DNA from 3 places in the Pelosinus fermentans DSM 17108 genome. Region 1 is predicted to be linked to each of the others. Evidence: a T-box and tRNA genes for the amino acid it is inferred to sense, from the RefSeq annotation. Region 1 holds a T-box; the other regions hold tRNA genes.
The links. The T-box of region 1 lies ahead of leuS (leucine--tRNA ligase). A T-box ahead of a tRNA ligase gene usually reads a tRNA of that ligase, here a tRNA-Leu.
Positions count from the first base shown of each region.

Region 2: it encodes a tRNA-Leu, which carries the amino acid that the T-box ahead of leuS (leucine--tRNA ligase) is inferred to sense. The anticodon was not compared.
Region 3: it encodes a tRNA-Leu, which carries the amino acid that the T-box ahead of leuS (leucine--tRNA ligase) is inferred to sense. The anticodon was not compared.

Region 1 covers NZ_AKVN02000001.1:2,145,925-2,150,137, reverse strand. The annotation lists gene leuS (leucine--tRNA ligase) at 1-2,343, opposite strand, end outside; T-box leader at 2,394-2,605, opposite strand; gene FR7_RS09650 (hypothetical protein) at 2,717-3,109, shown strand; gene FR7_RS09645 (homocysteine synthase) at 3,152-4,213, opposite strand, start outside.
Region 2 covers NZ_AKVN02000001.1:1,340,880-1,345,092, forward strand. The annotation lists gene FR7_RS05905 (chemotaxis protein CheX) at 1-405, shown strand, start outside; gene FR7_RS05910 (flavodoxin) at 864-1,301, shown strand; tRNA gene FR7_RS05915 (tRNA-Pro) at 1,638-1,714, shown strand; tRNA gene FR7_RS05920 (tRNA-Gly) at 1,738-1,812, shown strand; tRNA gene FR7_RS05925 (tRNA-Cys) at 1,818-1,892, shown strand; tRNA gene FR7_RS05930 (tRNA-Leu) at 1,943-2,031, shown strand; gene FR7_RS05935 (APC family permease) at 2,343-4,187, shown strand.
Region 3 covers NZ_AKVN02000001.1:1,841,561-1,845,773, reverse strand. The annotation lists gene FR7_RS08180 (FAD-dependent oxidoreductase) at 1-1,352, opposite strand, end outside; gene FR7_RS08175 (arsenate reductase ArsC) at 1,399-1,845, opposite strand; gene FR7_RS23805 (hypothetical protein) at 2,193-2,357, opposite strand; tRNA gene FR7_RS08170 (tRNA-Leu) at 2,558-2,641, opposite strand; tRNA gene FR7_RS08165 (tRNA-Lys) at 2,656-2,731, opposite strand; tRNA gene FR7_RS08160 (tRNA-Gln) at 2,736-2,811, opposite strand; tRNA gene FR7_RS08155 (tRNA-His) at 2,838-2,913, opposite strand; gene FR7_RS08150 (methyl-accepting chemotaxis protein) at 3,277-4,213, opposite strand, start outside.

The DNA of each region.
Region 1 (4,213 bases):
AACAATTTTTTCCCGCACTTTCCCATTAATCTGTACAACAATTTCTACTTCTTCTAACTTTATAGCCTCCTCATCAAACACAGGCCATATATGTTTATGCACACTACCTTGACCAATAGTTTCACTCCACAATTCTTCTGTGATATGAGGCGCGAAAGGAGCTAACAAGCACAATAAACTTGAAACAAGTTCTCGCACTAACCCAGGATTGACAGCTAGATTCTGATCCTTAGCGGTATACATCGCATTTACTAATTCCATAATAGAGCTAATGGCGGTATTAAAGTTAAAACGATCACCAATATCTTCTGTTACTTTCTTAATCGTTGCATGCAATACACGTCTAAGATTTCGTTCCTCTTTACTAAGAGTGTTATTGTCATATCCCGATTCTTCTCCTGCCATGAACGAAGCATAGTGATCCACAATTCTCCATAGACGTCCAAGGAATCGATAAGAACCTTCTACGCCTTGATCATTCCATTCTAAGTCACGTTCCGGCGGAGCAGCAAATAAAATAAATAATCGAGCTGTATCAGCCCCGTATTTTGCAATAATTTCTTCAGGAGACACGACATTCCCCTTAGACTTAGACATTTTGGAACCATCTTTTATAACCATTCCTTGTGTTAATAGGTTCTTAAATGGCTCATTTACATTTACTAATCCTGCATCTTTAAGCACTTTTGTAAAGAACCTTGAATATAAAAGATGTAGTATCGCATGCTCAATACCACCAATATATTGATCGACAGGTGCCCAATAGTCAGCCTTTGAGGAATCAAAAGGAAGATTTGTATTCTTAGGGTCTGCATAACGCATATAATACCATGAGGAACAAATAAAAGTATCCATCGTATCAGTCTCACGCTTCGCAGGGCCGCCACATTTAGGGCATGTACAATTTACAAACTCTTCTACCTTGGCTAACGGCGAAACCGATCCTGCAGCAAAATTTACATTTTCGGGCAATAAAACAGGTAACTGCTCCTTTGGAACAGGCACACTACCACAGTCAGCACAATTGATAAGAGGAATTGGTGCTCCCCAATAGCGTTGACGAGATACCAGCCAATCACGCAAACGATAATTTACATGACGCTTGCCGTAGCCTTGCTCTTCTAACCACTTTGCAATTGCTACTTTACCTGCTTCACTCTCCATGCCACTAAACTGCCCAGAATTGACCATGATACCATCGCCGCTGTATGCGCCTTCCATCGTGTCTAGTGCCAATTCCTGCCCTTCAGGCTGTACAACGATCTTTTTGGTTAAATTATATTTATTGGCAAATTGCCAGTCTCGTTCATCATGAGCTGGAACACCCATAACTGCCCCAGTACCATATTCCACCAAAACATAATTTGCTACCCAAATTGGCACCTCTTGACCAGTGAAGGGATTTACAGCATAAGCCCCTGTAAATATACCTTCTTTTTCAAATTCACTGGAGGTTCGGCTAATCTCACTCATATTGCGTACTTTATCAACAAATTGACGAATTTCTCCTGCATTGTCTTTACCAGCAATCAGCTTTTCTACTAATTTATGCTCCGGCGCCAAGACTACATAACTTACACCAAAAGCCGTATCATGCCGTGTGGTATATACAGCAATTTTTTCTTCAGAACCTGCCACAGCAAAGCTGAATTCTGCACCTTCACTACGACCAATCCAATTTTCCTGCATCGTTTTAACTCTCTCAGGCCACCCCTTCAGCTCACTAAGATCATTTAAAAGCCGGTCCGCATAGTCTGTAATTTTGAAAAACCACTGTTCTAATTCTTTTTTAACTACGACAGAATCGCAGCGCCAGCAAGCACCATCAATTACTTGCTCATTTGCGAGCACTGTATTACATTCATTACACCAATTCACTGCAGCTTTCTTCTTATAGGCAAGTCCACGCTCTACGAACAATAAGAACAACCATTGAGTCCAACGATAATAATCAGGATGACAGGTTGCCACTTCTCGATCCCAATCATAAGATAAGCCTAGTTCCTGCTGTTGACGCCGCATGTTGGTAATATTTTCCCAGGTCCACTCTGCTGGATGAACACCATGCTTGATCGCCGCATTTTCAGCAGGCATCCCAAAAGAATCCCATCCCATAGGATGAAGTACATTATAACCTTGCATGCTTTTGAATCTCGCAATTACATCACCAATAGAATAGTTGCGAACATGACCCATATGTAAATTGCCGGAAGGATAAGGAAACATTTCTAAAACATAATATTCTGGACGCTGACGATTGAGTTCCGTTTTAAAAGCATTATTTTCAGCCCAGTATTTCTGCCATTTAGATTCAATTTCTTTAGGATTATATCTTTCGTTCATTTAAAATCCTCCTATTTATAAAAAATAAAAAACCGCCCCTTGGCTTATTAGCCAGGGACGAGTTATATACACCCGCGATACCACCCTGATTGACAGCTGTTGCCATCCTCTCAATGATTGTTAACACTAATCAAGCGTCAGCTATTACTAATTCATAGCTGATCCTCCACAGTGAGTTCAGCGGATTTAAGGGCTGGCTCGCATCATCCGCCAACTTTCTGCACCATAAATAAAGCCTACTACTCTGTATCTTAGGACTTAGATAATATTATATCCCACCCTATCTTGAAAGTCAAATTAACACTATTGGTGTCTACTATCTAGTTCTATATTTTTTTTAAATGCATATATTTTTTCTTGGGAGGTGTATTCTATGTATAAACTAATCATAGGAAATATTAGAATTACAGTGTCTGACGATACGATTAGCCATGAACAAGCAACTAGTGCTGCCAGACAGTCCATTTCAGCAGCCCAAGCACAAGGAAAAATGTTATCTCATATTGAAATCAGCAAAGGGGAGACGGGTCTTGAAGTAACCCCTACAGAAAAATCAGGTCATAGAACATCACGTAAAACCATTAAGCAAAGCCTACTTGATGGCATGCACACAGCCATACAAGAAAAATTATACCCTACAGGTACATTCAGCAATAAGGACCTCTGGTATGATGGGGATACCGGGCAAGAGTGGAGCGGCGAAGCCGTGCAAGTTGCCCGCGAGGAAGTCGTTGAGGAATTTGAAAAGTGGATGAAAACAGTATAAAAACAAACCGGTCTCAAACTGAAGAGACCGGTTTATTTTATATTACTGACTTGCAGTAAGGGCTTTATCAAGATAATACAGTAAATCATCTATATCTTCCAGTCCAATGGATAAGCGTATAAGATCCTCTGTAATACCACTCGCTAATTGCTCTTCAGGCAGCAGCTGCTGATGAGTCGTACTAGCTGGATGAATTACCAGAGACTTGGCATCACCAACATTTGCCAGATGAGAAAATAAACCTAAGTTATCAATAAATTTCGTCCCCGCCTCTAAGCCGCCGTGAATACCAAAAGTAAGAATTGCTCCTGCTCCTTTAGGGAAATATTTCTTCCCTAGTTCATAATAGGCGCTGCTTTTTAGTCCAGGATAATTAACCCACTTAACAAGTTTATGCTGTTCCAGGAATTCAGCAACTTTTTGGGCATTGGCAACATGCCGCTCCAGACGTATTGAGAGCGTCTCTAATCCCTGCAAAAATAGGAAGGAATTAAAGGGAGTGGTTGCCGCTCCAATATCACGCAGCAAGGTTACGCGGGCTTTTAAAATATAAGCTGCATTACCAAATTTCTCAGTAAAAGAAAGACCATGGTAACTAGGATCTGGCTCAATTAAACCTGGAAATTTACCATTATCCCAATTAAACTTACCGCCGTCAACAATGATTCCTCCAATGGAAGTTCCATGCCCGCCAATAAATTTAGTCGCAGAATGAACAACAATATCTGCCCCCCATTCTATGGGCCGATTTAAGTAGGGGGTTGCAAAAGTACTATCAATAATTAAAGGAATGTTATTTTCATGAGCTACCTTTGCTACCTTTTCAATATCTAAAATATCAATTTTGGGATTACCAATAATTTCAGCATAGATCGCTTTGGTTTTAGGGGTAATTGCTTGACGAAAATTTTCAGGGTCACCTGGTTCTACAAAAGAAACATGAATACCCAGTTTCGGCAACGTATGATGAAACAAGTTATACGTTCCACCATATATTGCCGTTGATGAAACAATTTCATCTCCTGCCTGAGCAATATTTAGTATAGAATATGTAATAGCCGCCTGCCCGGAGGCAACTGCCAAAGCTCCCACACCGCCTTCTAA
Region 2 (4,213 bases), 810 kb from region 1:
ATGGTTGGAGTAGAACTCTGCCCGGTACAAGAAAAAGCAGCTGCTCCTAAAGGGTATAAAAGTGAAATTACAGGAGTGATGATGATTTTAAGTACCCATAATGCCTTGCTTTCCATAGCACTAAGCAAAAAAAATGCGGCGATGATTGTTTCCTTTATGACAGGCATTGCCTCTGTTGAATTGGCAGATGAAGAACTGTATGATGGCGTTGCCGAATTAGTAAATATGATAGCCGGCAGGGCAAAAGCCTTATTAGCAGGAACAGACTATCATTATCAAATCACACCTCCTCTTACCATTGTTGGTGAAAATCATTTCATTCTGTATAAAAAGAACGTATCTCAGCTCAGTATGGAATTTGAAGCCGGAGAAATAAAACTTCATTTAGATTTGACCTATTTATGAATGCAGGGAGTATAAGTTTCTACTGTTATATAAAAAAATAATGAACCGCGAAGACACGAAGAAATACAAAGGTCGCGAAGGGGTATTATAGCATTCACAGTTCTTTGTTTTCTTCGCATCTTCGCGTTTCAAATTGTTTTTAAGACTCTTAGTGTTTTTCTATTTTTTTTATTGACAGGAAAGAATCTTATTGATAGAATATAGTCATTGAATTGAGAATTAATATCAGAAACTCAATTACATACTTCACTGGCTATGTAACTACAAACTTCTTACATACAGCAGCTTATAACGTTTGAACAGCCCATTAGGGTATTTTTTTCAGTCCTGACATGATAATGAATATCGTTATCATGTCAGGACTGAATACAGGATGTATTCTCCATAAAAAATCAAAAGAATAAGCGAGTGTAAGTAAGAGGTTAAGGCAATCAAATAAAAAATGGGGGAATGAGTGTATGAAGAAGATTTCCGTTATTTATTGGAGTGGGACAGGTAATACTGAAGAAATGGCTAAAGCCATTGCAGCAGGCGCTGGGGTAGATGGAGTTTCGGTGAATTTACTTTCTGTGGATAAAGCGAGTAAAGATGATGTACTAAAATCTGATGCAGTAGCATTGGGTTGTTCTGCAATGGGCAATGAAGTATTGGAAGAAGGAGAATTCGATCCTTTTATTACGTCATTAGAAGGGGAAAATCTATCTGGGATTCCTTTAGTTTTATTTGGCTCTTTTGACTGGGGAGATGGTCAATGGATGAGAGACTGGGTAGAGCGAATGGAAGGACAAGGGGCTAAACTTGTAGATGAAGCCTTGACGATCCAAAACGCTCCTGACGATGAAGGACTTGCATCATGCAAAAAACTTGGAGCAAAACTTGCATCCGCTATCGCTTAAGGATAAAAAAACAATAAATCGCGAAGGTCGCGAAGAAATACGAAGAGCACGAAGGAATATTATTCTTCGTGCTCTTTCGCGTCTTCGCGTTTAAAAAGGTTTATTTTTTAAGGGGCAAATTTATGTTTTATAACATTAAAAAATTTACTATATAAAATGTTGTTGACGGATATTAATTCCTCTGCTATAATTAGAACTCGTCACCACAGTTTAAATTTTAACGATAATAACGGATGTTTTTATTAATAAATTACTGGTATATAGCAAAATAAAAAGACCATTGAAGATCGTTTTCTTTGAGAGAATGTTTTGCTGGTGATCCGGCCATTTTTTAAACGGGGCGTGGCTCAGCTTGGTAGAGCACCTGGCTTGGGACCAGGGGGTCGCAGGTTCGAATCCTGCCGCTCCGACCATTTTTATTTTCAAATATGTGATTGCGGGAATAGCTCAGCGGTAGAGCATCGCCTTGCCAAGGCGAGGGTCGCGAGTTCGAATCTCGTTTCCCGCTCCAATGATGGCGACATAGCCAAGCGGTAAGGCAGAGGTTTGCAAAACCTTTATTCCCTAGTTCAAATCTAGGTGTCGCCTCCAAAAAAATAGTTTACTACACTGCCTTTAACAGTTTGGCATATGACAAATATGCCGGGGTGGCGGAACTGGCAGACGCAACGGACTTAAAATCCGTCGGAGAGAAATCTCCGTACCGGTTCGATTCCGGTCCTCGGCACCACGTACATTTGAAGCTTCGCAAATCATGCGAAGCTTTTTTGCTGTTCCAAAAATGTATGAGCTGCAAAAGTTTTTTAGTATATTCAACGTTTTTTTACTGTTTATTAAAAGTTCATGAAAATATAACCTTTCTTGAAAAATAATAGGATATATAATCTCATAAAAAGCGTATAATAAATTCTGTAGACCTGCATCTGGTATTCAATTTAGGCAATACTTGATGCAGCTGGATTTTGAAAAGAAGGGACGGACTTATTACTAAAATGTAATGGCGTATATAGAAAAAGGATCATAAGGAGGTCTAGATTAAAGTTGATCAACATTGCTCGCCGCCTTCTCATTGGCAAGCCCCTTCATAATAAGGAAATGATGCATGAGCGGCTGCCCAAGTGGAAGGCTCTGTCCATATTTTCCTCAGATGCCCTATCATCGGTGGCCTATGGACCAGAACAAGCCTTACTCGTGCTGGTGGCCGCTCAAGGGATTATCGCTTATGGATATTTATCCCCCATCATTATTGCAGTATCGATTCTATTAATTATTGTGGCGTTATCCTATGTGCAAGTATCCCGGGCAAATCCTGGAGGCGGTGGTGCCTATGCCGTTGCCAAAAAGAACATTGGCGAGCTTCCCGCGCTAGTAGCTGCCGGTGCGGTTTTTGCTGACTACGTTCTAACGGCAGCTGTAAGTGTGGCCGCAGGAACAGCAGCCATAGTATCGGCTTTTCCCAGCTTAGCGGGTAGAGAAGTGGGAATCGATTTAGGTATTTTATTTTTCATATTGATGCTGGTGAACCTGCGTGGAATGCGAGAATCCTCCAACATGTTTGTATATCCGACCTATGCCTTTTTACTGGGGATGGTCGCTCTCATAGTAACAGGAATGTACCAAGCCATTACCCAGGATGGTGCCTTGCTGCCTGCTGCCTCCTTAGAAAAACAGCCCCTCAACATGGCAATGCTGTACATTGTACTAAGAGCCTTTGCCAATGGGTGCAGTTCCATGACGGGTGTGGAGGCAATTGCCGATAGTGTACCCTTATTTGAAAAGCCTGAAGCGAAAAATGCAATCATTACAACCTATTGGATGGCAGGCATCTTAGTAGTGATGCTAAGTGGAGTGACCTTCATGATGATGCATTTTCATGTCATTCCCATACTGGAAGTAACGGCTTTATCCCAGCTTGCAGAACATGTCTTCGGCAGATCCTTTGTCTACTATTACATTCAAGTTACGACGATGATTGTCTTATACCTGGCGGCCAATACAGCCTATAATGGTTTACCTGTATTATTGTCAATTGTAGCCAGAGATGGATATCTGCCAAGGTATCTTAGCTCTCGTGGCGAGCGTCTGACCTTTTCCAATGGCATTATCGTCATCACTGTTTCTGCCGCGGCATTAATCGTGGTCTTTGGAGGACATCTGGACCACTTAATCGCCTTATATGCAATTGGTGTATTTATCTCGTTTACCATTGCACAATGCAGTATGGTGGTTCACTGGAAGAGAGAAAAAGGAAGCGGCTGGCTGATCCGAGCTGTTGTAAATGGCATAGGAGCCATTGCTACCGGATTGGTTGTTATCATCATTACCCTCACGAAGTTTTCCCATGGTGCTTGGGCAGTATTAGTGTTCATTCCGGTGATGGTGTTCGTATTTAAGAAGATCCGCTCCCATTATGATGATATGGCAGAGCAGCTGCATCTTCCCTTGGAGGAAAACGTACAATATGATGATACCCTGATGGTGCGCAATTATGTAATAGTACCCATCTCATCCCCAACACGGGTAGTATATGAATCCTTAAAATTTGCGAAAACCCTGAGTAAAGACATTATTGTATTACATATTGCCAAAGACGAGGAGAGCGCTGCCAAAGTACAAATGAAGTGGGATCAATGGAACCCGGGGATGGATCTGGAGATCATTCAATCCCCGTATCGTCTGACCATTCAGCCCTTGCTGGATTATGTAGAAGCATTAAAAAAGAGAAAAAACCCCCAGGACTATATTACAGTTGTCATACCTGAATTTGAAACAAGGAAATGGTGGCACAGACTATTGCATAATCAAACAGGCTGGCTATTACACGCCATGCTGGTAATAAAAGAAAATGTAAGTGTGACAACCATTCCGTATCACTTAAATAAATAGGAAAAAACATTTAAAACCAAAGCTTT
Region 3 (4,213 bases), 300 kb from region 1:
CTGCCGCGCCTGATGGCATTATCCAGAATCATTCCGGTATACATCACCGGGTCTTTGGTTGTGGAGAATGGTGGTGCATAGGCTAAATCCAGGTGAAACAAGTCTTCTGCTTTCGCACCGAAAGTAATGGCAGTTACAAAGACATCAATTCGTTTATCGACGCCAGATCTTCCGACAATCTGCACCCCTAAAACCTTGCCAGTGTTTTTATCGGCAACCGCCTTAATGACCATCTCACTGCCGTGATAATATTCGGGCTTGTCTGGTTTAATATTATGACAGACGACAACCTCATAACCTTCTTTTTTTGCTTCCTTTTCCGTAAGACCAGTCTGACCTACTGCCATATCAAACATTTTAAATATACCTGTCCCCAAAATTCCCCGGAACTCCAAATCACCGCCGGTTATCTGATCACCAGTGATTCGTCCCATTTTATTGGCAGTAGAACCTAACGGCCGATACAAAGGTTTGCCGGTCATTAAAGAATAACTTTCTGCGCAGTCACCGCAGGCATAGATATCATCTATATTGGTCTGCATCTTCCGATTGACCTTGATGGCTCCTGTTGGTCCGAGTTCAATACCTGACTTTTGAGCCAGTTCTATATTGGGTCTTACCCCAACAGCCATTATCACAAAATCCGCATCGATTTCTTTGCCGCTTTTCAATATCACTTTGCTGACGGAAGGTTCTCCTTCCAGGCGAATCACTGAATCGTTGACGATTACCTGTACGCCCTTCTCAAGCAGATGATCGGCTACGTATACCGCCATATCCTGATCTAAGGCAGGCATAACGTGCCCTGCCATTTCCACAACACTAACAGCGATTCCTCTAGCTGTTAAGTTTTCCGCCATTTCAAGGCCGATAAATCCAGACCCGACAATAACAGCCGATTTTGGATTGGCTGTTAGCACTTGTTCACGGATACGGTCGGCATTGATTACATTCCGCAAATAAAATACATTGGGCTTATTGCCCCCCTCTATAGCAGGCACAACGGATTTTGCACCAGTGGCAACAACCAGCTTATCATACCTTTCCTGAAAGATTTCTTGCGTAACTAAATTCTGAACCGTAAGTACTTTACTTTGCGGCTGAATTTCTAACACTTGATGTCTGGTGTATACATCCACATTATATTTCTGTTTGAAGAATGCGGCATCCCTGGGAACCAATTGCTCCCGGCCTTCCACTTCAGTTCCAATAAAGTACGGCAAGCCGCATCCCGAATAAGATACATCACTGTCGGCATCAAATAATGTAATTTGAGCATTTTCATTGTTTCTTCTTGCTTTGGCTGCCGCAGAAGTGCCAGCCGCTACCCCACCAATGATAATAATTTTCATAATAACCCACCTCATAAACCACCAGGTTTGCCTGCTGGTGGCAATTTTATTTTAGATGATCCTGCTGACCACGGTATTCCTGTAACCATTCCTTGACCTTCTCATCAATTTCATCACGCACTTGCCGGAACTTTTGCCGTGTTTCTTCTTCTGTTCCCTCAAAAGCAGCCGGATCATCAAAGGGCCAGGATAACAACTGCCGTGCTCCTGGAAAGATCACGGGGCACTTGCCTTCAGCCTTTTTACAAACAGCAATGACGTAGCCAAATGACATTTTCCCTAAAAACTCCCGAACACCTTTGGAATGCTGGCCGCTAATGTCAATGCCAATCTCTTTCATGACCTGTACCGCATATGGATTCACTTCTGTAGGCTCAAAACCTGCACTGTGAACCTCCAACATATCATCACCATATTTTTTGAAAAAGGCTTCTGCCAGTTGGCTGCGTGCGCTATTTTGCGTACATATAATGACCAATTTCGCTTTCTTCATGATGCCCACTCCTCTCGTTATGTTTATTAGGTCTTGTCGCTAACCATCTGCCATATCACTTCAACTTTAGCACATCATATTTAAATTCTTGAATATGTTTTTATGATACCTTACGATCGTTTTTCTAGTCAATGTACCCTTTGTTAACATTGTGTTAATTTTAGCTAGAATACTTAACTGCAAAATTTATGCTGGCACGTGCAAGCCATTAGCGATCATAATAAACATTTTACGACGGTAATATGTACTGCAATCGCGGTAATATATAACTATGTAAAGCAATAGAACCGTACCGCAAAAGGATATCCCTTTTCCAATACGGTTCCATTTCTCAAATAACTAACTCACTATTGTGCCATAATCCGGTTTCTCCCAGAAAGCCACGTATTGATTTTGTCATAGGGAATCCAGATTTGAAATAAATTAATCAGAAAACTGATTCCTATAAATAAGTGCAAAATCCGCAGCCGAGTCCCATCACCCAGCGCTTTTAATATTTCGACTACATCCATCACTGCCACCTCAATTATTATTACTCCTTGTTATGATATTTGGATGGTTGCTGCCAGCAAAACGCGATAGCAGCTGAGCGTCACTTATAATCGCCGCTAGGCGTCGCAGGTCTGGGCATGGGTGAACTAGAGATAAGAAGGCGGTTTTACAGCAATAAAAAAGACCTTCAGGTAAAACCCTGAAAGCCTTGCATTTTGTGTGGTGCGGGAGAGGAGACTTGAACTCCTACACCTTGCGGCGCCAGATCCTAAGTCTGGTGCGTCTGCCATTCCGCCACTCCCGCATAATTAAGTTAAATGGTGGCTCACCCGCGGCTCGAACGCGGGACACCCTGATTAAAAGTCAGGTGCTCTACCAACTGAGCTAGTGAACCATAATGGCAGGGGTAGCTGGACTCGAACCAACGGATGCGGGAGTCAAAGTCCCGTGCCTTACCAACTTGGCTATACCCCTATATCGTTATTACTAGAGTTAATGAATGGGGTGGCTGAAGGGGATCGAACCCTCGAATAACGGAACCACAATCCGCCGTGTTGACCGCTTCACCACAGCCACCATATTATCTGCGATGTTTTCTCTTAACATCCCCTAGCGACAAGATTTATTGTATCATGTCCACCTTGTTATGTCAAGCAAATTTTTAAAAGTTTTTACTTTCAATCAGTTAACTTCTTCAACGCCTCGCAACAACTTCATTAGTATACCAATTATTATTTATATATACAATCTCCATATTTGGACATTTTATATAATTATTTCACAGAAAGTCTTTTATTCTTTCTAATTCTCATTTTTTCACTAAATATCTTCTACAACAACTTCATTAGACTAATCTTACGATATCTTACTAAATGAGAATTGATTGATACGATAAAGGTACAACACAACTAGTAATGGCAGCGTTGTACCTTACCAATCTTATACTTTAAATTTATGCACTACTTCTTGTAACTCACTAGCCATTGTTGCTAAACCAGAAACAGCTGTCACGATTTCATGTACAGAGGCATTTTGTTCTTCACTCGCTGCTGCCACTTCTTGAGAACTCGCAGCATTGGTTCTTGATGCATCAGCAATGCCAGTGATGGATTGACCAACTTGTCCACTTCCAGTTAACTGCAAATCCATCAGTGCTAAGATACTATCTACCTGTCTTCGCATTTCCTTTACATCTACATAAATTTCCTCAAATGCTACTTTTGAAGCAGAAACGACCTTAACGCCTTCTCCTACTTCTTTGCTGCCTTTATCCATTGCATCTACCGCTTGCACTGTCTCACTTTGGATTGCACCGATAATTTCAGCAATTTCTTTTGCAGCTTCTTGGGATTGCTCAGCCAGTTTTCGCACTTCATCTGCTACCACTGCAAAACCACGTCCTTGTTCACCTGCTCTTGCAGCTTCAATTGCAGCATTCAACGCCAACAGATTGGTTTGTCCTGCAATATTTGTAATTACTTCAACGATTTGTCCAATCTGCCTTGACTTCTCACCAAGAATATTTATTTTTTCTGCTGCATCACCCACATCTTGACGAATATTATTCATCAATTGAACAGCATGATTCACTTGTTTAAGACCACCTTCAGCTGACTGTTCACTTCTTTCTGAAACGCCAGCCACTTCACAGGCCGCTTGAACAGCATCCGCAATACCTGCTTGCATTTCCATTATAATAGTAGAAGATTCATCAGATAACCTCACTTGAGTAGTAGCACTTTGAGCTACATCCTGAATTGTGGCTGTTACTTCTTCTGAGGCTCTGCCTACTTCAGTAGCTGATGCCGTCAACTCTTCTGCAGAAGCAGCTACAGATTCGGCAACTGAAGCTGTATGCAAAATAATTTTCCGCAAA